3 regions of the Pantoea sp. X-Soil-TKNS-1279 genome follow, and region 2 is predicted to be linked to each of the others. Evidence: predicted binding sites of a transcription regulator. Region 2 holds the regulator's gene; each other region holds the start of a gene.
The links. Region 2 encodes Fur, which represses iron uptake genes when iron is present. Its sites were predicted from a motif close to ATAATAATGAGAACNACTATCAA; they were not measured.
Positions count from the first base shown of each region.

Region 1: a site for Fur is predicted at 2,159-2,181, ahead of AC6I8N_RS08685 (TonB-dependent siderophore receptor). Genes of this name have one in related genera too.
Region 3: a site for Fur is predicted at 3,280-3,302, ahead of efeU (iron uptake transporter permease EfeU). Genes of this name have one in related genera too.

Region 1 is NZ_AP035948.1:1,822,817-1,830,948, reverse strand. Features, by position in the region: gene ghrA (glyoxylate/hydroxypyruvate reductase GhrA) at 1-98, opposite strand, end outside; gene treA (alpha,alpha-trehalase TreA) at 306-1,988, shown strand; gene AC6I8N_RS08685 (TonB-dependent siderophore receptor) at 2,221-4,320, shown strand; gene AC6I8N_RS08680 (hypothetical protein) at 4,491-4,697, opposite strand; gene AC6I8N_RS08675 (SDR family NAD(P)-dependent oxidoreductase) at 4,667-5,398, opposite strand; gene AC6I8N_RS08670 (AraC family transcriptional regulator ligand-binding domain-containing protein) at 5,409-5,663, opposite strand; gene AC6I8N_RS08665 (GlsB/YeaQ/YmgE family stress response membrane protein) at 5,804-6,052, opposite strand; gene AC6I8N_RS08660 (flagellar brake protein) at 6,236-6,970, shown strand; gene AC6I8N_RS08655 (FGGY family carbohydrate kinase) at 7,187-8,132, opposite strand, start outside.
Region 2 is NZ_AP035948.1:1,272,059-1,280,190, reverse strand. Features, by position in the region: gene pgm (phosphoglucomutase (alpha-D-glucose-1,6-bisphosphate-dependent)) at 1-193, opposite strand, end outside; gene seqA (replication initiation negative regulator SeqA) at 219-761, opposite strand; gene ybfF (esterase) at 1,009-1,773, shown strand; gene ybfE (LexA regulated protein) at 1,942-2,217, shown strand; gene fldA (flavodoxin FldA) at 2,346-2,876, shown strand; gene fur (ferric iron uptake transcriptional regulator) at 3,233-3,679, shown strand; gene AC6I8N_RS05905 (hypothetical protein) at 3,737-4,132, opposite strand; gene glnS (glutamine--tRNA ligase) at 4,368-6,035, opposite strand; gene nagE (N-acetylglucosamine-specific PTS transporter subunit IIBC) at 6,187-8,132, opposite strand, start outside.
Region 3 is NZ_AP035949.1:372,554-380,685, reverse strand. Features, by position in the region: gene AC6I8N_RS21865 (TonB-dependent receptor) at 1-1,854, shown strand, start outside; gene AC6I8N_RS21860 (ABC transporter substrate-binding protein) at 1,869-2,876, shown strand; gene efeU (iron uptake transporter permease EfeU) at 3,335-4,936, shown strand; gene efeO (iron uptake system protein EfeO) at 4,950-6,164, shown strand; gene efeB (iron uptake transporter deferrochelatase/peroxidase subunit) at 6,168-7,430, shown strand; gene AC6I8N_RS21840 (YdgH/BhsA/McbA family protein) at 7,506-7,811, opposite strand.

The DNA of each region.
Region 1 (8,132 bases), 550 kb from region 2:
GGCTGCCAGCGACGGACCTTAGCCTGCGGTAAGCGCTGACGTAACCCACTGAGCCAGCTCTCGGGGTCCATCGACGGGTGATACCAGATAATCTCCATACTGCTCTCCTTTTTTTCTTTCAGCCTCAGGGAAATAGCGTCGCAGGGCAAGCAAAAAACTTAGCGCGAATGCAATTTCTTCCGTGATTAATTCCAGGTGCTTCACATTTCCTGTGCCATAAGCGGCTAAGCCCGGTGATAGCGACTAAAGTTGTTTGGGTGGTCAATGCGTTAGCGCACCACCTTTTCGGACAAGGAGAAAAACCGATGATAAAAAATGTCGTATTTGCATCAGGGCATCTGCGCCTGTTGCTCAGTACCGCTCTGCTGATGGGAAGTGCCGTGACTCATGCCGAAGATAATGGCCGTATGCTTAACAACCAGCCTCAGCCACCCGATATCCGTCTCGGCCCTCTTTTTAATGCGGTGCAACAGGCAAAATTTTATCCGGACCAGAAAACCTTTGCCGATGCGGTGCCGAAATATAACCCCTCATCGATTCTCGCCGACTGGCAGATGCAGAAAAGCCAGCGCAACTTCGACCTGAAACATTTCGTTGATGCCAATTTCACGCTGCCCAAAGAGCAGGATAAATACGTGCCTCCCGCCGGTCAGAGCCTGCGTGCCCACATAGATGGCCTGTGGCCGGTACTGACACGATCCACACCGCAGACCAGCCAGTACGATTCTCTGCTGCCGTTGCCCAAACCCTATGTGGTGCCCGGTGGTCGTTTCCGTGAGGTGTATTACTGGGATAGCTACTTCACCATGCTCGGCCTGGCGGAAAGCGGCCACTGGGATCGGGTGCAGGATATGGTGGATAACTTTGCCTCGGAACTGGATCGTTACGGCCATATCCCCAATGGCAACCGCAGCTACTATCTGAGCCGCTCGCAACCACCGTTTTTTAGCCTGATGATCGACCTGCTGGCGTCCCACGACGGTGACAGCGTCTACACCCACTATTTGCCGCAGTTACAGAAAGAGTATGACTACTGGATGGCGGGCAGTGACACGCTGGCTGCCGGTCAGGCCAGTAAGCGGGTGATTAAACTGAGCGACGGTACTCTACTCAACCGTTACTGGGACGATCGCGATGTGCCGCGTACCGAATCCTGGCTGGATGACGTGAATACCGCGAAGAAATCGACGCAGCGTGATAAGGCGCAGGTGTATCGCGATTTGCGCGCCGGCGCAGCATCCGGTTGGGACTTCAGCTCACGCTGGTTTACCGATGCGCACAATCTGGCGACCATTCGTACCAGCCAACTGGCCCCGGTCGATCTCAACAGCCTGCTGTTCCATCTGGAACAGACGTTATCTAAAGCCGAGAAGCTGGCGCATCACAATGATCAGGCGCAGCAGTTTGCCAGCAAAGCGGAAACCCGCCAGGCGGCGATCAATCGTTATCTGTGGGATGAGCAGCACGGCTGGTACGCCGACTACAACTGGCAAAGTAAGCAGGTTCATCCACAACTCACGGCGGCAGCGTTGTTCCCGTTATATATGCAACTCGCCAGCGATAAACAGGCGGATCGCACCGCTACTGCCGTGGAAAAACAGTTGCTGAAACCCGGCGGGCTGGTGACCACTACCATCAATAACGGCCAGCAGTGGGATGCCCCTAACGGCTGGGCTCCGTTGCAGTGGGTCGCGGTGACCGGACTGGAACATTATAAGCAGCCGCAACTGGCCCAGCAGATTGGTCAGCGCTTTTTACAGAACGTACAGATGACCTATGACAAGGAGCATAAGCTGGTTGAGAAATACGTGGTGGAAGGGGCGAAACTCGGCGGTGGCGGCGGGGGGGAGTATCCGTTACAGGATGGCTTTGGCTGGACCAACGGCGTAACCCTGATGCTGCTCGACAAATATTGTCCAAAAGAGAAAACCTGCGACAGCGCGCACGATATTCCGAATATGCCCACGCTGACCGCGACACAACCGTAATCCTTCTCTCCTGGCCGGGTCATTCGATCCGGCTATTTATCCATCGTAGCGGCGCGATTTATTGCGCATTTACGCGTTCGATGTCGGTAAAAACCGCGCGATAAATCGCGCCGCTACGCAATGCCCGGTTAATCAAACCTTCATTTACATCTTGAAACGCCTTTATCGAAAAGATAATAATTCTCACTCTTATAACGATTTCTATTATCTCATTTCTTTCGAAGGAACTAAGATGACCTGCCTGTTTACCCTCAATCGTTGCCGCGTGCTGTGCGCACTGGCCCTGGCGTTACCCGGCATCAGTTTTGCTGAAGATACGTTGGTGGTCACCGCACAACCGCAGGAGAGCGCCACCTCCCCCACGCAAGGCTATCTGGCGACACGCAGTAGCGGCGCAACTAAAACCGACCAGCCGCTGATCACCACGCCGCAGTCCATTTCGGTGGTGACGCGCCAGCAGATGGAAGATCAGGGCGCGACCGATCTTAACCAGGCGTTGAATTACACCCCTGGCGTGTTTACCAACTTTGGCGGCGCAGCAACCCGTTACGACACCATCTCGCTACGTGGCTTCCACGGCGGTGATGTCGATAACACCTTCCTTGATGGCCTGCGCGTCATGAGCGATGGCGGCAGCTTTAATATCCTGCAAGTGGATCCCTGGTTCCTGGATCGCATTGATATTATTAAAGGCCCCTCGTCGGCGTTATATGGCCAGACGGTGCCCGGCGGCCTGGTGAATATGGTGAGTAAACGACCGCAATTCGCTGAAGAGGGACATTTCCGCCTGTCGACCGGTACCAACGCGACCAACAGCGCGGCCTTTGATTACACCAACGCGATTAACGATCAGTGGGCATTTCGCCTGACCGGCATTACCCGCAACAGCGACACGCAATACGACCATACTCGCGAAGAGAAATACGCCATTTCGCCGCAGCTGATGTGGCAACCCAATGACGATACCAGCCTGATCCTGCGCGCTTATCTGCAAAAAGATCCGTCAGGCGGCTATCATGGTTCGGTGCCTGCCGAAGGTACGCTCTACAGCCACAATGGCCGCAAACTGAGCGACAGTTTTTATGAAGGCGATAGCGCGCTTGATCAGTTCAAACGTCATCAGCAGATCTACAGCTACGACTTTTCCCATCGTTTCAATGAAGTGTGGTCAGTTCACTCCACCGGCAGCTACAGCCACTCGAATGTCGATCTGGATCAGGTCTACCAGATTGGCTGGGATGCAACTAACCCGGACCTGCTGACGCGCTATTATTCTGGCGAGCGTTCGTCGCTGTCAGCCTGGGCAACCGATAACCAGTTGCAGGCGGATTTCAGCACCGGTGCGGTACAACACCGCGTCACTCTCGGGGCGGAATATCATCGTTATAAGAACGATATTCTCAGCGCCAGCGGCTACGCCAGCTCACTCAATCCGTGGACCGGCGTCGCAGTGGGCGGCATGCCGGACTACGACTGGGCAGCTGAGACGCGTCGTTACTATCAAACCGGTTTGTATTTGCAGGATGAACTGCAACTGGACCGCTGGCACCTTGATCTGTCTGGCCGCTATGACCGCATCGTTTCAGAAAATGGCACCAGCCGCCGCCAGGATGATCACGTTAGTGGCCGTGCCGCCCTGCTGTACGCCTTCGATAATGGACTCTCCCCGTATGTCAGCTGGAGCCAGGCCATCACCCCTGCTTCTCTGACCGACCCCTACGGCAACCAGCTAAAACCGACGACCTCTGAACAATACGAGGCCGGCGTGAAGTATCAGCCGGTTGGCACACGCGATATGTACTCGATTGCGGTGTACGACCTGACGCAGAATGATGTTGCCAACCGTGATGTGATTTCCGGCACCTATACGCCATCGGGCAAGGTCCATTCACAGGGTATCGAGCTGGAAGCACGTAACCAGATTACGCCACGCTTCAGCACCATCGCCGGATATACGCTGAATCATCTGCGCTTTAAAGATTCTGTCGATGGCAACGACGGCCATACCCCGTATGTCACCCCCAACAGCATGGCGTCATTCTGGGGTCATTATCAGTTCGACTACGGTCTGAGTGCCGGAGCTGGCGTGCGTTACATTGGTAAGCAGTGGGCGGATAACGAAAACACCACACGTTTGCCTTCGGTGACCTTGTTTGATGCGTCATTACGTGCCGATTTGGCCGCGTGGAACAGCAGCCTGAAAGGTGCATGGTTGCAGGTCAGTGGTAATAACCTGACCGATCGTAAATATCTCGCCGCCTGCTATGGCACCGGTTATTGCTACCGCGGCGCGGAACGCACCGTGACAGCGACCATCGGTTACGATTTCTGATGCCCCGACCGCATCTGCTGAAATCATCAGATGTGGTCTGAATCAGCGCGATACCCCGGTTGCCAGACGCATTAAGCGGTCAAACGCACGGTCAGATAACCAGCGACGCAGGAAGAGCAACGGTCTGGCACCGAAACCGACGGCGTAGCGCGTTTTGGGGCGGCGTGCCTTTACCGCTCTGGCAATGGTGTTGGCGGAGACAGACGTTTACGGCCCGCCTCCCCACCCATCGATTCGGCCATCGACTTCGCCTGCCCGGCATAAGCTCCCTGGCCAGAAACCTCGCGCAACTTGTCGGCGGCAATATCGGCCCACTCAGTGCGAATTCCCCCCGGTTCAACCACCACTACGTCGATGCCGAAAGGTTGCACTTCCATGCGCAGACAGTCGCTGATGGCCTCCAGTGCGAACATTGCACGCGCGCCTCGTCCAACGGCACATCTTCCACCGCGCCGTACGAGCCATAACCGGCATTATTCACCAACACGTCAATACGTCCTGACCTGGCGATGATCCGGGCGATACCCGCCTGCATCGATGCATCATCGGTCATATCCATCGCCAGGACATGAACACCGCTATCGGCCAGATTTTGCATCCGTTCAACACGGCGCGCGGCAGCATATACCGTGAAACCCAGGGCTTTGAGACGATGCGCGGTCGCTGCACCAATACCGGAAGAAGCGCCTGTGACAAGAGCAACTTTGGTGGTCATAACAGATTTCCTTAAACGAAAACGCAAGAACCAAGCGGCCAGGATTAGCCACTTTGTTAGCGAGAGAGTGTAGGTAATGGGTGAAGGCATTTCTCTGGCGAAAAGCGCCAAGTGCTCGAAACCGCGGATGTTATGGCCTGACGGGAGGACCACCCGCAACGCCCGGACCGGTTCACGCGTCGCCAGCCGAACGAATCTCAGGAAAAAGGTGATCTCAGCGATTTGCTGTGAGTCCGGGACCTCAGCGGGTAACTCAAGCCAACGTGGCGCTACCGTCAACTCACCCTGCTGACCGACCTCCACCGTCAGGCTCATTGGTGCTACCAGCTGCTTATATTTTGCGAGACGCTGAACCGCCTGCATCAGATTGGCGCTACACAGGGCCGCAAACAGCGGCGGGTTGAAAGACCGCAGCCACTATGCGCAGAGGGAACAGCTCGTCACCAGCTTCCGCCGCCATCGCACGCCAGAAGCGAAAATATTCATCGGACGTCAGCCCGCGATCCTGATGGGAAAACCTGTCTTCCGGCAGCCCCGCACGGCGCAGCACATGGTGAGCGGAAATCCCCATGTCCCTGAGCAGCGGTTGCCACCCGATATCCAGCGCAAAAGTATGGTTACGTTTCATTTTTTCAGTATAACGCTGCCAGAGAGACGCTGGCTGGCAAAATACGCCAACTTACCTGCCAAGTGCGCCAGCAACATGCGTGGAATGTAAAAAACCCGCCATCTGCTGCCAGATGACGGGTTTCAGGGAAACCGGATGGGTTAACTGCGCACTTTACGATAAATCCACAGCACCACAATGGCACCAATCACCGCCACTACGAAGCTGCCGAAGTTGAATCCGTCCACCTTACCAAAGCCAAACAGGGTACTGATCCAGCCACCAACCACCGCACCCACTACGCCGAGAACTACGGTCATAATGAATCCGCCACCGTCTTTACCCGGCATAATCCATTTAGCGACAATCCCGGCGATCAGACCAAAAATAATCCATGAAAGAATACCCATTTGTTGCTCCTTACTTTATTAATCAAGGTGTTCACAGCGCTAAGTATAGACGGAATATTTTGAGCTGCTGCACAAACGCAACGGGAAATAATAGTTAGCAGGCTAAAGCTTTTTTATCATGTACCGATAACTGACGGAAAGCCGCGCACGCGTGATAGTAACGATCGGATAGTGGAGCAGGACGTGAGAGAAGCCGATAAAGAACAATATATTAAACGAGGTACATTGGCCGTTCTGAATGTAATGAAGGACCTGTTACGTTTCCAGACCCCGCTAATGGTGAACTTCTCGCGCGGACAGTTTATCAGCCGCATGCTGGCGGCCGATGAAGATCAGGTGATCTTCGATCTGGGAAGCCATAGCCAGGATAATGAGATGGCTTTGCGGAGTGGTGAAGTCAACATCGCCGCTGAGACTCAGGGGGCAAAAGTCGAGTTCAGTCTGAGCAGTTTGCAGAAGGTGGACTACGAGGGGTTGCCTGCCTTTGCCGCTGCCCTGCCGGAGCTGGTGTGGCAAATTCAACGCCGTGAATTCTTCCGTGTTAACGCGCCGATGGAGCCTGTCTTCTGGTGCCACAGTGAATGGCCGGATGGTAACAAAGCACGCTTTCGCTTGCAGGATCTGTCACTGGGTGGCATTGGGGTACTGGTGGATGAAAAACTGCCGGAAGATTTAAACAGCGGCGACACCTTTAAGAAACTGCGCGTCGAACTGGGCGAATATGGTCAGTTTGAGGTGACGGCACAACTGCTGCACATCGGTGAGCGCAGCACCATTACCAGTAAGAATGAAACCCGCGTGACACCCCGGCTAAGCTTCCGTTTTACCGCCATCGAGCCAGTGCAGGAGCGCCAGCTACAGCAGGTGATTTTTGCGCTGGAGCGCCTGGCGCGTGATAAGGCGAGTCGGTTTCAGTAGTATTGCATTGGCTTCTTTTCCCCTCACCCTAACCCTAACCCTCTCCCGCAAGCGGGAGAGGGAACTGATCGAGCACAATTTCCACAAGTGGGAGAAGGAAACTGAACGAGCACATTTTTCGTTAGCGGGAGAAGGGAACAGTTCGGGCAGATTGCACGTCTCCCTCTCCCGCTGGCGGGAGAGGGCTGGGGTGAGGGCTCAGGCCGCACCTTCCAGTCAAGGCTGGTAACGACAGCGTGCCACGGCTGCCAGCCATCCCTGATAATTTTCCTGCATGCTTTGCGCCTGCTCCTGTCGCGGATAGATCACGCTTCCCCCCTGTAACGCCGCCATGTCACTGCCCTGCTGCCACCAGCCCAGTGTGCGTCCGGCCAGCAACGCGGCTCCCAGCGCTGAGACTTCGGGAGTGGGTACGCGGCGCAACGGGCGTTGCAACACATCGGCCTGCAACTGCATCAGCCAGCTATTTTCCGTGGCGCTACCGTCAACGCACAGGGCCGGAAGCTGCACGCCACTCGCCTGCTGCATGGCAAAAAACACATCGGCAATCTGAAAGGTAATGGATTCGAGTGCCACGCGTGCCAGCACCGCCGGGGTTGCCGCATCGGTCAAACCGCACAGCATGCCGCGCGCTTGCAGATCCCACCAGGGCGCGCCGAGGCCGGAGAGCGCCGGGACAAAATAGATACCCTGGTTGCTCGCGGTGCTTTGCGCCTGTCGGGTCAACTCACGCGGGTCGCTGATGCCAATCATCCGTCCCAGCCAGGCAGCCCCCGAGCCGGTATGGGTGATGTTGCCCTCAAAGGCAAAGCGTAAAGTGCCATCATGCCACGCCACCGTGGTGCTCAGGCCATTTTCGGTCAGTAACGGTGTCGCCATCGACATCATCAACGAGGAGCCGGTGCCGTAGGTGGCTTTCACCACTTCCTCGCTACCGCTACGCTGTGCCTGAAGCGCGGCGTGGGAATCACCGATGCGTGCCAGCAGCGGCGTGCCGGGTGGCAAACCGGGGATATCCTCAATCGCCACTTCCCCCTGCGCACTGGCCGACGGCACGATGACCGGCAGCGCCGCGCGGGGAATGTGAAATAGCGCCAACAATTCATCATCCCAGTCGCCACTGTGCAGGCTATACAACTGGGTGCGCGCGGCGTTGGCATGA
Region 2 (8,132 bases):
CAATCGCCAGAATATGCATTTCGTTGAAGCTGTGACGACCTGCGCTACCACGGTGACCGGAAGTACCAAATTTCACCGCATGTTCAGGGTTATCCACATCCGGCTTCAGGACGTAGTACTGAGAGGTTAATTGTGCAACGTTAATCAAATCGCTCTGCTGGGCAGGCTGCCCGGCACGGGGGTGATTGGCCATTGGCGCTTCTCCCTGACGCTTCGGTTTAAATGGTGCCGCAAACTTTCTCTGTCAGTTCCTGCGGGAACTGCATGGCTAACATGATGTGTTCCACCATGCTGCATTTGCGACCGGTATTGGTATTGGTGATCACCCAGTACGGTGTGCCGGGCACATGCTTCGGCTTAGTATGGGTGCCATTTTGCAGCAGCGTATGCTCATCACCGGCAAAATAGACGCGGGTGCGTCCTTGCAGTGACGCCGTGGCATCCGCAAAGGCTGCGGGATCAAGACGATAGAGCGTTGACAACACCAGCATAAAGCGATTAACCGCCTTTTTCTGCTCTGCATACTCATCGGAAAGTAACAGTTCACGTACCGCACGAACGCGATCCTGCGGACGGGCTTGCGTTGCGACCGACTGGGCTTCTTTGGCCGCAACGGCGACAACAGCAGAGGTTGCAGGGGCACTCTGACCGGCAGTGAACTTCAGCATGCGGCGCAAAATTTCGGAGGCGCTTTCACCAATGTGCTGGGTGTGGCTGGCAATATAACGGTAGAGTTCTTCGTCAACTTCAATCGTTTTCATCTTTTTCCGTACGATTCTGGCAAATGACAGAACCACGCATTTCTGCAAAGGCCTTAGCAAAATCCTGCCGTGCAAAATGTGAGCGGGCTCTAACATGAGGATTATAAAGTTAAATCCCAGGCGGCCGATAGCGCTGGCATCGTTTCAGGGCAAAAGTCGGAATATGCCCTAATGCCCACCAGGTTGGCTCCTGAGCAGGTGGATTCATGATAACCTAAGCGAAGCTCACAACCGTAAGAACTTTGCCATGATTTTGAATGCTCGTCTGGAAACTGAACAATCTGCCCCTGATGCTCCTCCAATTCTGTTAATTCATGGCCTGTTTGGCAGCCTGGATAACCTTGGCGTGCTGGCGCGAGGCCTGCGCGATGCGCGTCCCACCTTGCAGGTGGATGTACGCAATCACGGTCTGTCCGCGCGTAGCGACGAGATGAACTATGCGGCGATGGCGCAAGATATCGTTGACACTCTTGACGCCCACGGCCTCGATCGTGTTGGCGTAATCGGCCATTCGATGGGTGGCAAAATTGCCATGACGTTAAGCGCCATTGCGCCGGAACGCATTGAAAAGCTGGTGATGATTGATATCGCGCCGGTGGATTATCAGACACGCCGCCATGATGAGATTTTTGCTGCTATCCGTGCCGTGAGCGCCACGGGTGTGACGCGTCGCGGTGAAGCCGCCGAGGTGATGCGCACCCTGTTGACTGAAGAAGGGGTCATTCAGTTCATTCTGAAATCGTTCCAGGATGGCGAATGGCGCTTTAATGTGCCGGTGCTGTGGGATAATTACGCCACCATTTCCGGCTGGAATGAGGTTCCTGCATGGCCACATCCGGCGCTGTTCATTCGCGGGAGCGAATCGCCTTATCTGGACAATCAGCATCGTGATGCATTGCTGCGCCAGTTTCCACAGGCGCATGCGCATGTCATCAGTGGTGCCGGTCACTGGGTCCATGCTGAAAAACCTGAGGCGGTTTTGCGCGCAGTTCGCCGATTTTTTGTACTGTAAAAGCAAAAGCTTGCCGCAAAACGTTAAAGGTTGGCGTCGCAAGGAGTGCTGGAGTATGATGTCGCGCTAAAAATTTGCCGCGGATGATTTTTTCACCGTGGCTGGGCCGATAATGTATAAATTGCGCAGCGCCTTTCCGCCGTTCGCGCCCACTCAGTTTTACAAAAAATGGCAAAAGAACAAACTGACCGCACCACGCTCGATCTCTTCGCTGATGAGCGACGTCCCGGTCGCCCCAAAACCAGTCCGCTAACGCGTGACGAACAGTTGCGCATTAACAAGCGCAACCAGCTAAAACGCGACAAAGTGCGTGGTTTGCGTCGCGTGGAGCTAAAAATGAGCAGTGAAGCGGTTGACGCGCTTAATACTCTGGCAGAGCAGCAGAACATCAGCCGTAGCGAATTGATTGAACAAATGCTGCTGGCGCAACTCAAACTGTCGTAACACACGCAGACCGCACGCAGGAACACAAAGTCTCGGCTTTACAAGTTCCGCCACTTTGCCCGGTCTGCTATCATTCGCTTAACTGTGCATTCAACCCATATATCAGGATTTAAGAGGTTACTTAACTCATGGCAATCGTAGGCATTTTCTTCGGCAGCGATACCGGCAATACTGAAAACATTGCAAAAATGATCCAGAAACAACTGGGTAAAGATGTGGCCGAAGTGCATGACATTGCCAAGAGCACCAAAGAAGATCTCGAAGCATTCGATATCCTGCTGCTGGGCATTCCGACCTGGTACTACGGCGAAGCGCAATGCGACTGGGATGATTTCTTCCCGACTCTGGAAGAAATTGATTTCAATGGCAAATTAGTCGCGCTGTTTGGCTGCGGTGACCAGGAAGATTACGCTGAATACTTCTGTGATGCGATGGGCACCATCCGCGATATCATCGAGCCAAACGGCGCGGTGATTGTGGGACACTGGCCGACCGAAGGCTACCATTTCGAAGCCTCGAAAGGTCTGGCAGATGACAAACACTTCCTCGGTCTGGCGATCGATGAAGATCGGCAGCCTGAACTGACCAACGAACGTGTTGATAAATGGGTGAAACAGATTTTCGATGAGCTGCAACTGAAAGAGATCATTGAAGCCTGATCCCCTGCCCTCCTCAATGTGGGCGCTGGCTCACATTGAGTTAAAGGAATTTCCTATAAAAATAATAGCTACTGTTTTTTAACTTTTTCCCGCAAATCTGTAGAATACCCGTAACGGTCATCCGCTTATTCCTCTGGCATCAGAATGAGGCTGAGTGAAATGGAAACAAAGACCTGCACGATCCCCGCCGGCGTTAGTGACATTTCTCCTTACAGCCACTGGTGATTTTCAGGACATTGCCTTGGTTTTCATTTCACTGCTTGAGTTCTATAATGAGACGCAAATGAGAATGCGCGTGATCGACATTCAAGGCCCTGCGCCGCAAGTGACTAGCTAAGTAACAGGACAATATCCGCATGACTGACAACAACTCCGCATTGAAGAAGGCTGGCCTGAAAGTCACGCTCCCCAGACTGAAAATTCTGGAAGTGCTTCAGGAACCCGAATGCCATCACGTCAGCGCGGAAGATTTGTACAAACGCCTGATCGACATGGGCGAAGAGATTGGTCTGGCAACGGTTTATCGCGTTCTTAACCAGTTTGATGACGCGGGAATCGTGACCCGCCATAACTTCGAGGGTGGTAAATCCGTCTTTGAACTGACGCAACAGCATCACCATGACCACCTGATCTGCCTGGATTGTGGCAAAGTGATCGAATTCAGCGATGAATCCATTGAAACGCGTCAGCGCGAAATCGCCACACGTCACGGTATCAAGCTGACTAACCACAGTCTGTACTTGTACGGCCACTGTGCGTTGGGAGACTGCCGCGAAGACGAGACGCTCCACGACAAGCAGTAAAATGTGCTATGCAGTATAAAAAAACCGGTGCCAGGCACCGGTTTTTTTATGGCTGTATCACTGCACCAGCGTTTCCTGTAAATATCGCCAGCGCGGAATGGAGGTGCTGCAATCCAGCACCGCCAGTGAAATGCGGCTCTGGTTAGTGCCGTTCATCATTTGCAATTCACGATACTGAATCGTCACTTCCTTGCTTTGTTGCGAGATGATGGCATGTTCGCTGGTGGCGATACGCATCCCTTCACGCTGACCACGCAGTTGACGGAACAGCACTTCCGTCGCATTGAAATCCAGTTGCTTGCCCTGCGGTGTCACCATTTTGAAATCCGGGTGAAAGTGCGAAAGGAACAATTCAATGCTGTCGTCGGTGCTATCCGACTGATTAAAAATACGTTCGATAAGTTGATGTAATACCACTACGCTGTGTTTGGCTTCCTGAGCGAGACTTGTCATTTTTTTTCCTTTATAACCCGCGGAGCAACGTCTGAGAGCGCATAGCCTACCTGAAAAAAAGTTTTTAACACTCGTAAATGGATTAATTCTGTTAAAGTCAGATTAGTTGCAAATCCCGATAACAAGCACGTTTCGCAAGCCACAGAATAAAAGATGGCTAAACTCAAATTACAGCCAATAAAAAAGGGCGATTTCTCGCCCTTTTATCAGGATATGGGGAAAACGACAAAAAGGATTAATCGCCGATTTTCGCCCAGGTATCACGCAAACCGACAGTACGGTTGAATACCAGCTTAGAAGGCTGCGAATAAACGCTATCCGCGCAAAAATAACCTTCACGTTCAAATTGATACGGCGCAAGCGCTACTGCATCACGCAGACCCGGCTCAACAAAACCTTGTTTGATTTCCAGCGAGTTCGGGTTGATGGTGGTGAGGAAATCCTCTGCCGCACCTGGGTTCGGTACACTGAACAGACGGTCATACAGACGGAATTCCGCAGGCAGCGCATGGATCGCCGAAACCCAGTGGATCACGCCTTTCACTTTACGGCCATCAGCCGGATCTTTGCTCAGGGTATCGACGTCACAGGTACAATAGATGCAGGTGATATTGCCTTCATCATCTTTCGCTACGCGCTCGGCACGGATCACATAAGCATTACGCAGACGGACCTCTTTACCCAGCACCAGACGTTTGTACTGCTTGTTGGCTTCCTCACGGAAATCAGCGCGATCGATCCACACCTCACGACTGAACGGAACCTCACGCGTGCCCATTTCCGGTTTGTTCGGATGGTTCGGCATGGTGATGATCTCTTCATGACCCGCAGGCAGGTTCTCAATCACCACTTTCAGCGGATCCAGCACCGCCATAGCACGCGGCGCATTCTCGTTGAGATCGTCACGGATACATGACTCCAGCGAGGCCATCTCAACGATGTTGTCCTGTTTCGTCACACCAATACGCAGGCAGAATTCACGAATCGAGGCTGCGCTGTAACCACGACGGCGCAAACCGGACACGGTCAGCATACGCGGGTCATCCCAGCCTTCTACCACCTTTTCACTCACCAGCTGAGTCAGTTTACGCTTTGACATCACCGCGTATTCCAGATTCAGACGTGAGAATTCATACTGACGCGGGTGAACCGGAATGCTGATGTTGTCCAGCACCCAATCGTACAGGCGACGGTTATCCTGGAACTCCAGCGTACACAGCGAATGGGTAATGCCTTCCAGTGCGTCGGAGATGCAGTGGGTAAAATCGTACATCGGGTAGATGCACCATTTGTTACCAGTCTGGTGATGCTCAGCAAATTTAATGCGATACAGCACCGGATCGCGCATCACGATAAAGTTTGATGCCATATCGATTTTGGCACGCAGGCAAGCCTTGCCCTCTTCGAAGCCACCGGCGCGCATTTTTTCAAACAGCGCCAGGTTCTCTTCCGGCGTGCGATCGCGGAACGGGCTGTTTTTACCCGGGGCAGTCAGGGTGCCACGGTATTCGCGAATCTCTTCCGGCGAAAGCTCATCCACATAGGCCAGGCCTTTGTTGATCAGTTCGACCGCATAGTTGTACAGCTGGTCGAAATAGTTCGAGGAGTAACAAACGTCTCCGCTCCATTCAAAGCCCAGCCATTGCACGTCGCGCTTGATGGACTCGACGAATTCCATATCTTCTTTCACCGGGTTGGTGTCGTCGAAGCGCAGATTGCACTGTCCCTGGTAATCTTGTGCGATACCAAAATTCAGACAGATCGATTTCGCATGGCCAATATGCAGGTAACCATTGGGCTCAGGCGGGAAACGGGTATGCACGCTGTTGTGCTTACCGCTCGCCAAATCTTCGTCGATAATCTGACGAATAAAGTTCGTTGGGCGGGCTTCAGCCTCACTCATCTCAAAATCCTCAAATACAATACGGGTGATTTGTCCTGGAAAGTAACGGAGTATGATCCACAAAGCGCAGAAGGGAAACAACCGTTTGTTGGTCGTTTTAAAACAAAAAAGGCAGGAATCGCTTCCTGCCTTTGGGGTTTATCACAAGGGTTTAGCCTTTAACCTCGTACAAACGGGTTTCACCGGCGACCACTGACCCACTTGCCAGCAGATTGAGGCCAGCGAAATCATCGCTGTTGCTGACCACCACCGGGCTGATCATCGAACGGGCATTGGCGTTGAGGAAATCCAGATCCATTTCCAGCACTGGCTGGCCCGCCACCACCGTTGCACCCTCTTCCACCAGACGCGAGAAGCCTTTGCCTTCCAGCGCGACGGTATCCAGACCCATATGCACCACGATCTCAACACCGTTCTCGCTCTCCAGACAGAAAGCATGGTTGGTATTGAAGATTTTCACGATGGTACCGGCAATCGGTGCCACCACGGTTTTACCGGTAGGCTTAATTGCCAGACCATCACCCACCGCCTTGCTGGCGAAGGCTTCATCCGGCACCGCGTCCAGGGCAACCACTTCACCGCTCACCGGAGCCACCAGCGTGGCGATCACGCCTTTGTCGCTGTTCAGCACGGCCTGCGGCTGTGGTGCGGCGGCCTGCGGAGCAGAAGGTGCCGCAGTCGCAGCGGCGACCGGGCCTTTAGTCAGCACAGTTTTCATTGCGCTAGCGATGCTTTCCGCCTGGGTACCGACGATAATCTGCACGCTTTGTTTGTTGAGACGGATAATACCGGATGCACCCAAACGTTTCGCCACGCTGTCGTTCACCTGTGCGGCATCTTTCACGTTCAGACGCAGACGGGTGATACAGGCATCGATGTTGGTCAGGTTTTCTGAACCACCCAGGGCACCAATGTAACGACGCGCCAGCGATTCGGTCTGGCTTTCGCCACTGCCGCTGTGATCAACATTGACGTCATAGCCGTCAGTTTCATCATCAGCAGCCAGTTCACGGCCCGGCGTCATCAGGTTGAATTTCTGGATAGTGAACCGGAACACCACATAGTAGATAGCGAAGAACACCAGACCTTGTGGGATCAGCATCCACCAATGGACCGCCAACGGGTTACGCGTTGACAGCGCCATATCCACCAGGCCGGCGCTGAAACCAAAACCCGCAATCCAGTGCATGCTCGCCGCGATAAATACCGAAAGCCCGGTCAGCAGCGCATGGATGACATACAGCACCGGTGCCACGAACATAAAGGAGAATTCCAGTGGTTCGGTGATACCGGTAAAGAAGGCAGCAAAGGCAGCAGCCAACATGATACCGCCCACTTTGGCACGGTTTTCCGGACGCGCGCAGTGGTAAATCGCCAGCGCCGCACCCGGCAGACCGAACATCATGATCGGGAAGAAGCCCGCCTGATAGCGACCGGTGATCCCCGGAATACCGCTGCCATTAGCGATGGACTGTGCACCACCGAGGAATTTCGGAATATCGTTGATGCCAGCCACGTCAAACCAGAACACGGAGTTCAATGCGTGATGCAGACCCACCGGAATCAGCAGACGGTTGAAGAAGGCATAGATACCTGCGCCAACAGAACCCAGTTTCTGAATGCTCTCGCCAAAGCTGACCAGACCATTAAACACCACCGGCCAGATATACATCAGAATGAACGCGACGAGGATCATCAGGAAGGAGACCAGGATGGGAACCAGACGGCGGCCACTGAAGAATGACAGCGCTTTTGGCAGCTCAACGTGGCTGAAGCGGTTATAGACTTCCGCCGAAATAATCCCCACCAGGATACCGACAAACTGGTTCTCGATTTTGCCGAACGCGGCAGGCACTTGATCCAACGGGATTTTCTGAATCATCGACACGGCGGCCGGTGAACACAGGGTAGTGACCACGAGGAAACCAACGAAGCCAGTCAGCGCCGCAGCACCGTCTTTATCTTTTGACATGCCATAGGCAACACCGATGGCAAACAGCACCGACATATGCTCGATGATCGCGGCACCGGATTTGATCAGCAACGCAGCCAGAGCGTTACCCGCCCCCCAGCTGTCAGGATCGATCCAGTACCCCA
Region 3 (8,132 bases), on a different replicon from region 2:
CGCTATATGCCTTCGGTGCAGGGGGATGGTGCCCGACCACAAACGCGAGGTATGCAAGGAAGCGTGGTGCAGAACAGCATGATTGACGGATTGAATGTCGTCTCCACCACGGATTACGCCGCCGCGCAGTTTGACCATCTGGAAGTGCTGAATGGTTTGGCCGGTTCGCTATATGGACCGACTAATCCGGCGGGATTATTTAATTTTGTCAGCAAACGTCCCACCGATTCCCCACAACATAGCGTCACTATCGGCGCGGGAACCGGCATCAGCCATTTGCTGGCGGGGGATTTTAGCGGTCCACTGGATGATAACGATCGGCTGCGTTATCGCCTCAATCTGCTGGATGATGAAGGCAGTGGCTACGTCACAGGCAGCAAAAAGCGCCGCCAACTGGTCAGCTTCGCGCTGGATGCCAACCTCACCGATCAGACGGTGCTGGAAACCAATTTTAGCTACTACCATTTTTACGACAAAGGGCTGCCGGGTAAATTCGCGCTGGGTAGCGGTCTGACCTTCCCGGCAGCGCCAGATCCGAAAACCGCCCATCTCGGCCAATCTTACGCCGGGGATAATAACCACACCCTGACGGCGGGCGTGCATCTGAAACACGATTTCGATGGAAACTGGCAAGGCGAGGTGGCCGTGCTGCGTCAAATTGCCGACCGTGAATCAACAGCGGTGACCAATACCTTTACCGATAACCAGGGGCATTACACCACCACCACCTCATCCGCCACTGCCAGCCGTTTTACCATCAACAGTTACCTGGCAAACCTCAATGGTGAAGTAGATACCGGCTGGGTCCACCATCAAATCGCCGCCGGGGTACGGGGGTTCGTCTGGAAAAATATGAACCCGAAAGCCGGTGGCACCAGCACATTGGGCAGCGCGTCGTTGGATAATCCCCAGGCATTTGCCGAGCCGGACTATCCCGATTTTACCGATCGCTATCACTCAGCCACCGCCACCCAACATGCGTTTTTGCTCAGCGATAATCTGGCGTTTTCTCCGCAGTGGAGCCTGCTGCTGGCGGGCAGCGAAAGCCTGCTTAGCTCGGCCAACTACAGCAAAACCGGCAGCCGCAGCAGCGAGTCGTCAAATAGTGGTTTTAGCGGCTCAGCCAGCCTGATGTATAAGCCGGTTGATCCGCTGACGCTGTATGTCAGCTACGCCGACAGCCTGCAACAGGGCGACACCGCACCCGCCACCGCCAACAACGCAGGCAACATCCTGGCGCCGTATCGTAGCCGTCAGGTTGAGGTGGGGAGCAAACTGGCGGTCAATAAATTGCTGCTGACTGCCGCACTGTTTCAGATCAAGCGTCCTTATGCCTTTACCAACGCCAACGGTGACTATGCGGTGGACGGTGAGCAGCGTAACCGGGGCATTGAGCTGATGGCCGACGGCGATGTCACCGAGCGTTTACACGTCTATGGTGGCATGACCTGGCTGGACCCGCGTCTGCTGAAAACCGCCAGCGCGCAGACGGAGAATAAACAAATCGTCGGTTTGTCGCGCTATGTTGCCAGCCTGTTTGCCGCTTACGACCTGCCAATGCTGAGCGGTACCGATATTCACGGCGGCATGCATTATGTCGGGCGTCGTAGTACCGACAACCAGAACGAGGGTTGGGTCAGCGGTTACACCACGCTGGATGCGGGGGCGGCGTGGAAGACGCAACTGTTCAACACCGCCACCACCTTCCGCCTTGATGTCACTAACCTGACCAATCGCCACTACTGGACCAATATCGTGCCGGGTGGGCTAAACGGCTACAGCGGTTCTGGCTATGCCAGCGCGCAACTGGGCGAACCGCGTATGGTTCAGGTTTCCATGCAACTCAATTTCTGATCGGGAGCAAGGCCATGTTAAAACCTTTCTGCGGGCTGGCGCTGCTGGTAATTAGCGCTGTGGCTCAGGCCCAAACGGTGACGGACGATGTGGGTCAGCAGGTGGCAATTAGCCATCCGGTGACGCATATCGCCGATGCCTGGTTCGCTCACCATTCGTTGCTGATGACGCTGGGAGCGGGGGACCGTATTGTGGCGACGGTGAATCATCCGGCCGATCGCCCCTGGATGTTTAAGGTGCAGCCAACGTTGTTTCAGGCGCTACAGGCGCACGGTAAAACCTTCGCCAGCGAAGCGCTGGTGGCGCGTCATGTCGATGCGATTTTCGTTCCGGCCCATGATCCTGATGCCCAGTCTTACCGGCTGGCGGGGATCCCGGTGCTGGAGATGCAATTTGATGACTTTGCCTCGCTGCGCCGCTCCCTCACCACCACCGCGCAGGTGGTGGGTACGGCTGAGGCCGAGGCACGCGCGGTGGCGTATAACCATTATCTCGATCAGCAAATTACCCGCATTCAGGCGAAAACACAGGGGTTAAGTGCCAGTCAGCGTCCTCGCGTGCTGCATATTCAGTCGCTGCATCCGTTGAAAGTGGATGGCCGCGACACCCTGATTGATAGCTGGATCTCGCTGGCGGGAGGACGCAATGTTGCGGCGGGCATTGAAGGCAATATGAAGCCGATCTCCCCAGAGGAGGTGATTCGCTGGAACCCGGATGTGATCATTATTGGTGCAGGTGCGGGAACCCTGGCGGATTCCGATTACGCTGCTCTGTTTGGCAGCGTCAATGCGGTGAAAAATCATCGGGTGTGGCAGAATCCGGCAGGGGTGTTTCCGTGGGATCGCTATGGCACCGAGGTGGCGCTCCAGATTCAATGGGCCGCAGCCAAATTGCATCCTGAGCTGTTTCCCGATCTGAATATCGTCGACGCCACGCGCGATTTTTATCGCCAGTTTTATGCGTATCCATTGAGCGCCGCTGAGGCCGGACGCATCTTACAGGCGCTGCCGCCTGCAACCTAAAACCGCAGCGAATAAAATGCTACAGCAAATAAATCAACAATTTTAAGCATGAAAGAAAGCCGCACCTGTTGGACCAATAATTCAGCAGTTAAATAAAATTACAAGACATATCAAGCTGTTCCCTTTACATATCTCTACAATCAACGAAATAAGCACCGGGGATGGCGGCATCTCTCCCCGGTTGCGTAGCGGCGCGATTTATCGCGCTGTTTTTTTTAGGGTTAAAATCGCGCCGCTACCTTGTGTCTTTTAACGGAGTCGCCTTAATTCTTAAGGTTAACTTAATGTTGAGATGTGGCTCACATCAGGGAGCAAAATAATATCTGGCAATGTCACGAGCAAATAGAGTTTTTCCTTTTTTTACTATGCTGGTTAGCGGGAATGTTTATTATTCTCACGGGGAGTGATACTAATAATTATTATCATTTCGCTTTTAGCCACTTTTGGGAGCACTCAACTTGCTGGCCACGTTCATTATCGCATTGCGCGAAGGCCTTGAAGCCGCATTAATCGTAGGCATTATCGCCGCTTTCTTACGCAAAAATGGCCGTTCGCTCACCGCGATGTGGTTGGGTGTCGGTTGTGCGGTGATACTCTCCCTTGGCGTGGGTTTTGTGCTGAACCTGACCGAAAACGCGTTACCGCAGGCGCGTCAGGAGATGATGGAGTCCATTATCGGCCTGGTGGCAGTGTTTTTTGTCACCGGCATGGTGATGTGGATGAACAATCATGCGCACAACCTCAAGCGTCAGTTGGAAACCGAAGCAGCAGAAGCCATCAGCCATTCCAGCGCCTGGGCGTTGACCAGCATGGCGTTTCTCGCGGTACTGAAAGAAGGCTTCGAAACCAGCGTATTTCTACTGGCGACTTTTTCCGCTTCGCAGTCGGCTGCCTGGGCGGCGGTGGGTGCCGTATTGGGGTTACTGGCTGCCGTACTGGTAGGATGGGGCATCTATGTCGGTGGCATCCGTATTAACCTGTCGCGTTTCTTCCGTCTTACCGGGTTGTTCCTGATTCTGGTTGCTGCCGGTTTAATTATCTCCGCGTTACGTAGCGCGCATGAAGCGGGATGGTTAAACACCGGACAACAACGCATTGTTGACCTGAGCTGGCTGGTGACTCCCGGCACCGTGCAATCGGCGCTGATTACCGGCGTGCTGGGTATTCCGGCAGATCCGCGTCTGGTGGAATTCGCAGGCTGGATTATCTATATCGTGGTGGTCGCGGCGATGATCTACTGGCCTGCCCACTTAAGACCGACACCAAAAAGAGCCGCACAGTTCACCACCGTGACCGGCGCGGGCCTGACGATCACCGCGTTGTTACTGTTCTTTGGCTATCCGGCACCGGATGTGGACATTCCTGATCAAATTCCGTTGGTCAGCCGCACCTCGCAGCAACCGGTCGGCCATATCAGCAGCCAGCCCGGCGCAGGCAAACAGTTTGCCGTCACGCTTGAGGGACAGGCAGCGGAAACGCTGGTGGTGCCTGCCGATCAGCTCAGCAACGTCAGCACCTCGGGGCGTCAGGAGTGGCAGGCGAGTTTCAGCTATGAACCCGCCGATGCCAGTTCACCGCTGACGCTCGACCAGGTCATGGCCGCCTATGGCAACCGCATCCCGGTTGGCTTAAGTCCGTCACAACATCCCGGTCCTTATGACGCCAAATGGACGGTGAATTGCCGTGTTGATGCCGCCATGAGGCGTGGCGTGTTGGTGAGCGCGGAATCTCAGGCCGGCACCTTTATCACGTTATCGGGCGGTGGCCTCCAGTCTCCCCGCACCATCAGCGCGCGGGCGCGTACCGCAGAAGCCGGGTGCGACTGGCAGATCAGCCCGACCTGGTCACAGGATATTGAACAACGCTTGCGTGATGCGGTTGTTGCTCATGATATCTGGCACTTCTGGGCCGTTATTTTACCTTCACTTTTTGCCATTCTGGCCTTCACCTGCTTTTTCTCAGCCAGTCTCCAGTTCCGGCGGCTGAAAGGTGTTCGTGCCCGAGGACGCAGCAAACAGGGACTGCTGGACAGTTCAACTCACCAACTGCCTGAAAAATAAACAGGAAGGCACGATGAAGACAAAACCGTTCTCTACAAAATACGCGCTGATTGCAGCAGGGATTTCTGCGGCTTTAATGCTGTCCGTGGATGCGCAGGCGGCTACGGCAGCGCCGGTGAAAAACGGCGCTTCACAGGTCAACATCACCATGACCAGTGAAGGCGATGGCACCTGCCATATCGACCATACTTCGGCGAAAGCGGGTCCGGTCACCTTCACCGTGGTCAATAAAACCGCGACCTCACTGACTGAGCTGGAACTGTTAAGCGACAACCGTATTCTGGGCGAAAAAGAGAACCTCGCACCGGGCCTGCCTGCGGTGAAATTCACCGTCACGCTGGACGGCGGCACCTACCAGATTTATTGCCCGGGGGCGAAACAGGAGTTGACTAACTTTACCGTCACCGGTAAAGCGGCGGCAGCTCCGACCGGCAGCGTCGCGACGCTGTTGGAAGAGGGCACCAAAGGTTACGCCAGCTATGTTAACGGCGTAGTGGATGCCATGGTGGTGGCGGTCGATCGTCTGAAGGCAGACATTGATGCGGGCGATCTGGAAAAAGCCAAAGCAGACTACGCCAAAGCGCGTCCGTTCTACGAACGTATCGAATCTGACGTCAGCGGCTTCGTGTTACCGGGCTTTAAAGCCACCGATAATGCAGGCAACCTCGATTACTTAGTCGACATGCGTGCGTCCAACATCGATCCGAAAGTGGGCTGGCATGGTTTCCACGCTATTGAACGTGAGCTGTTCAGCAAAAAAGCGATTACGCCGGAAACCAAACAACTGGCGGCTGAACTGCAAACCAACGTACACAAACTGGATGAGCAGGTTAAGCAACTGACTTATAAACCGGAAGACCTGGCAAACGGTGCTGCGGATCTGCTGGAAGAAGTTCAGAGCAACAAAATCAGTGGCGAAGAAGAAGCCTTCAGCCATCTCGATTTGATCGATTTCGCCGGTAACATCGAAGGTGCTGAGCAGGCATTCGCCTTCCTGAAACCGGGTCTGGAGAAAATCGATCCCGATCTGACCAAGCGTGTCACCGAGCAGTTCGCGTCAGTGCGCGCGTTACTGGAAACTTACCGCGACCCGGCGATTCCGGGTGGCTACAAGTACTACACCGCCGAACTGAAGGCCTCAGAGGGTGCCAAACTGAGCCGTGCTGTACAGGCGTTGCAGGAACCGTTGTCCAAAATCGCTGAAAAAGTCGCAACCAGCGGAAAATAATCGATGAACGATAAGTCCAAACCGGCCAGGGAGGCCGGTAATTTCACCCGGCGAGATTTATTGAAAGGGGCGGTCGCCAGCGCCCTGACGATTCCGGCAGTCAGTTCGGCGCACGGACAGATTGAAGCGCAGCATAATCCCGAAGATCGTGTTGACCTGTCGCGCGAGCATGCTTTTTATGGCACCGGTGGACAGGTGGGTATCGAAACACCCCCGCAGCGCCATATTATGTTTATGGCGTTTGACCTGACCTCGCAGAATCCGCGCGATCTCCAGGTTTTGCTGGCGCGCTGGTCATCCGCCATCGCGCAGATGATGCGCGGCGAAACCATTGGTCAGATTGAACCCGCGCGCAACAGCGGAGTGGGGGGCGATACCGGCGAAGCGATGGATCTGGGGCCCGCCTCGTTAACCGTCACCGTTGGTCTGGGGCCGCGTATTTTCAATGAAGCAATGGGCCTGGCAGGGAAGAAGCCGCCGCTGATGCGCGAGTTGATTCAGCTACCCAGCGACAACTTTGAGCCGGAACTGACCGGGGGCGATCTCTCGATTCAGGCCTGTGCTGATGATCCGCAGGTGGCGTATCACGCGGTGCGTAACCTGGCACGTATCGCCAAGGCGACGGGCACCGCGGCGACACGCTGGTCGGTGTTGGGATTTGGCCGCGCCTCCGCAGGTAAGGGGCAATCCACGCCGCGCAACCTGTTTGGTTTTAAGGATGGTACGCGCAATATCACCGAGAAAGCCGATTTCAAACGCCATGTGTGGATTAATGAGGGTCCGGCCTGGCAGCAGCAGGGTAGCTATCAGGTGGTACGTAAAATTCGTATGCACATCGAGAACTGGGATGTGGACCGCGTCAGCGATCAAAATAATATCTTTGGTCGCCATAAGCTGTCCGGTGCTCCGCTGAGCGGTCATAAAGAGTTTGATCAGCCTGATTTTGAGGTCAAGGATCAAAGCGGTGAACGGGTTATTCCGGCTACGGCGCATATCAGCCTGGCGGCGCATGAGAATAATCAGGGTATTCGTATCCTGCGACGTTCTTATAATTATACCGATGGCTTAAATAATCTCGGCTTTCTCGATGCGGGATTGCTGTTTATCAGTTATCAGAATGATCCGGCACATTTTGAAACCTTACAGGCTAAATTGGGCGCGGCAGATGCGTTGAATGAATATATTTCCCATATTGGTTCAGCCATTTTCTTTATTCCACCGGCACCGGCTGAAGGTTCATATATCGGGGCGGAATTATTCACCTGATTAAATGCACATCGCCAGGGGAATGGTGCCTGGCGATGTGCCTGCTGTGTGCCAGATTGTTCGGTAATCCACGTTTTAACCGTAAGCCACTTTGTCATTAATATGATACAGGGTTGCAGTCGCCGCCATCACATGCTGACCATCATTGCCCGGTTGATGGGAATCGACATTGGTGATGTGGTAGCCCACGGCACCCGCTTCCAGCGCCTTTTTCACAAAGGCGTCATTAAGTTCTTCCATAGAGGTCACCCAACTGACGCTGGTAACCCCAACCGGGTGGATCGAGGCAATTTCACGGTGAGATAATCCTGAACGGACCAGTACCGGGTTAATTGTCTTTTCAGTAAAAATAGAAATGATGTCGTTAACTAAAGCTTTCATATCTGACTCCTCAACGTGACTGGTAAGCCAGTTATACGTATGACGATGGGTTGTTGTCGTTTAATCTTCGTTGATAAATATCGACGGTTGCGCACGGCAGGTAATCACCACCGTTAGGAATAATAAATACCTTTTAGCCGACTGAATTTTAGCTTTAACTGCTAATTAACACGCAGGCAAACTTCTGCCACAACTCCATTAACTTTACGCGAAATTTTTTTCATTTGATTACATTTGTGTCGCGATGGGGGCGCCCGGTACAGATCTTCGCACCAGATTATAAATAACATGTTAAGGATTGGTTTACTCTGAGCCTGCCTG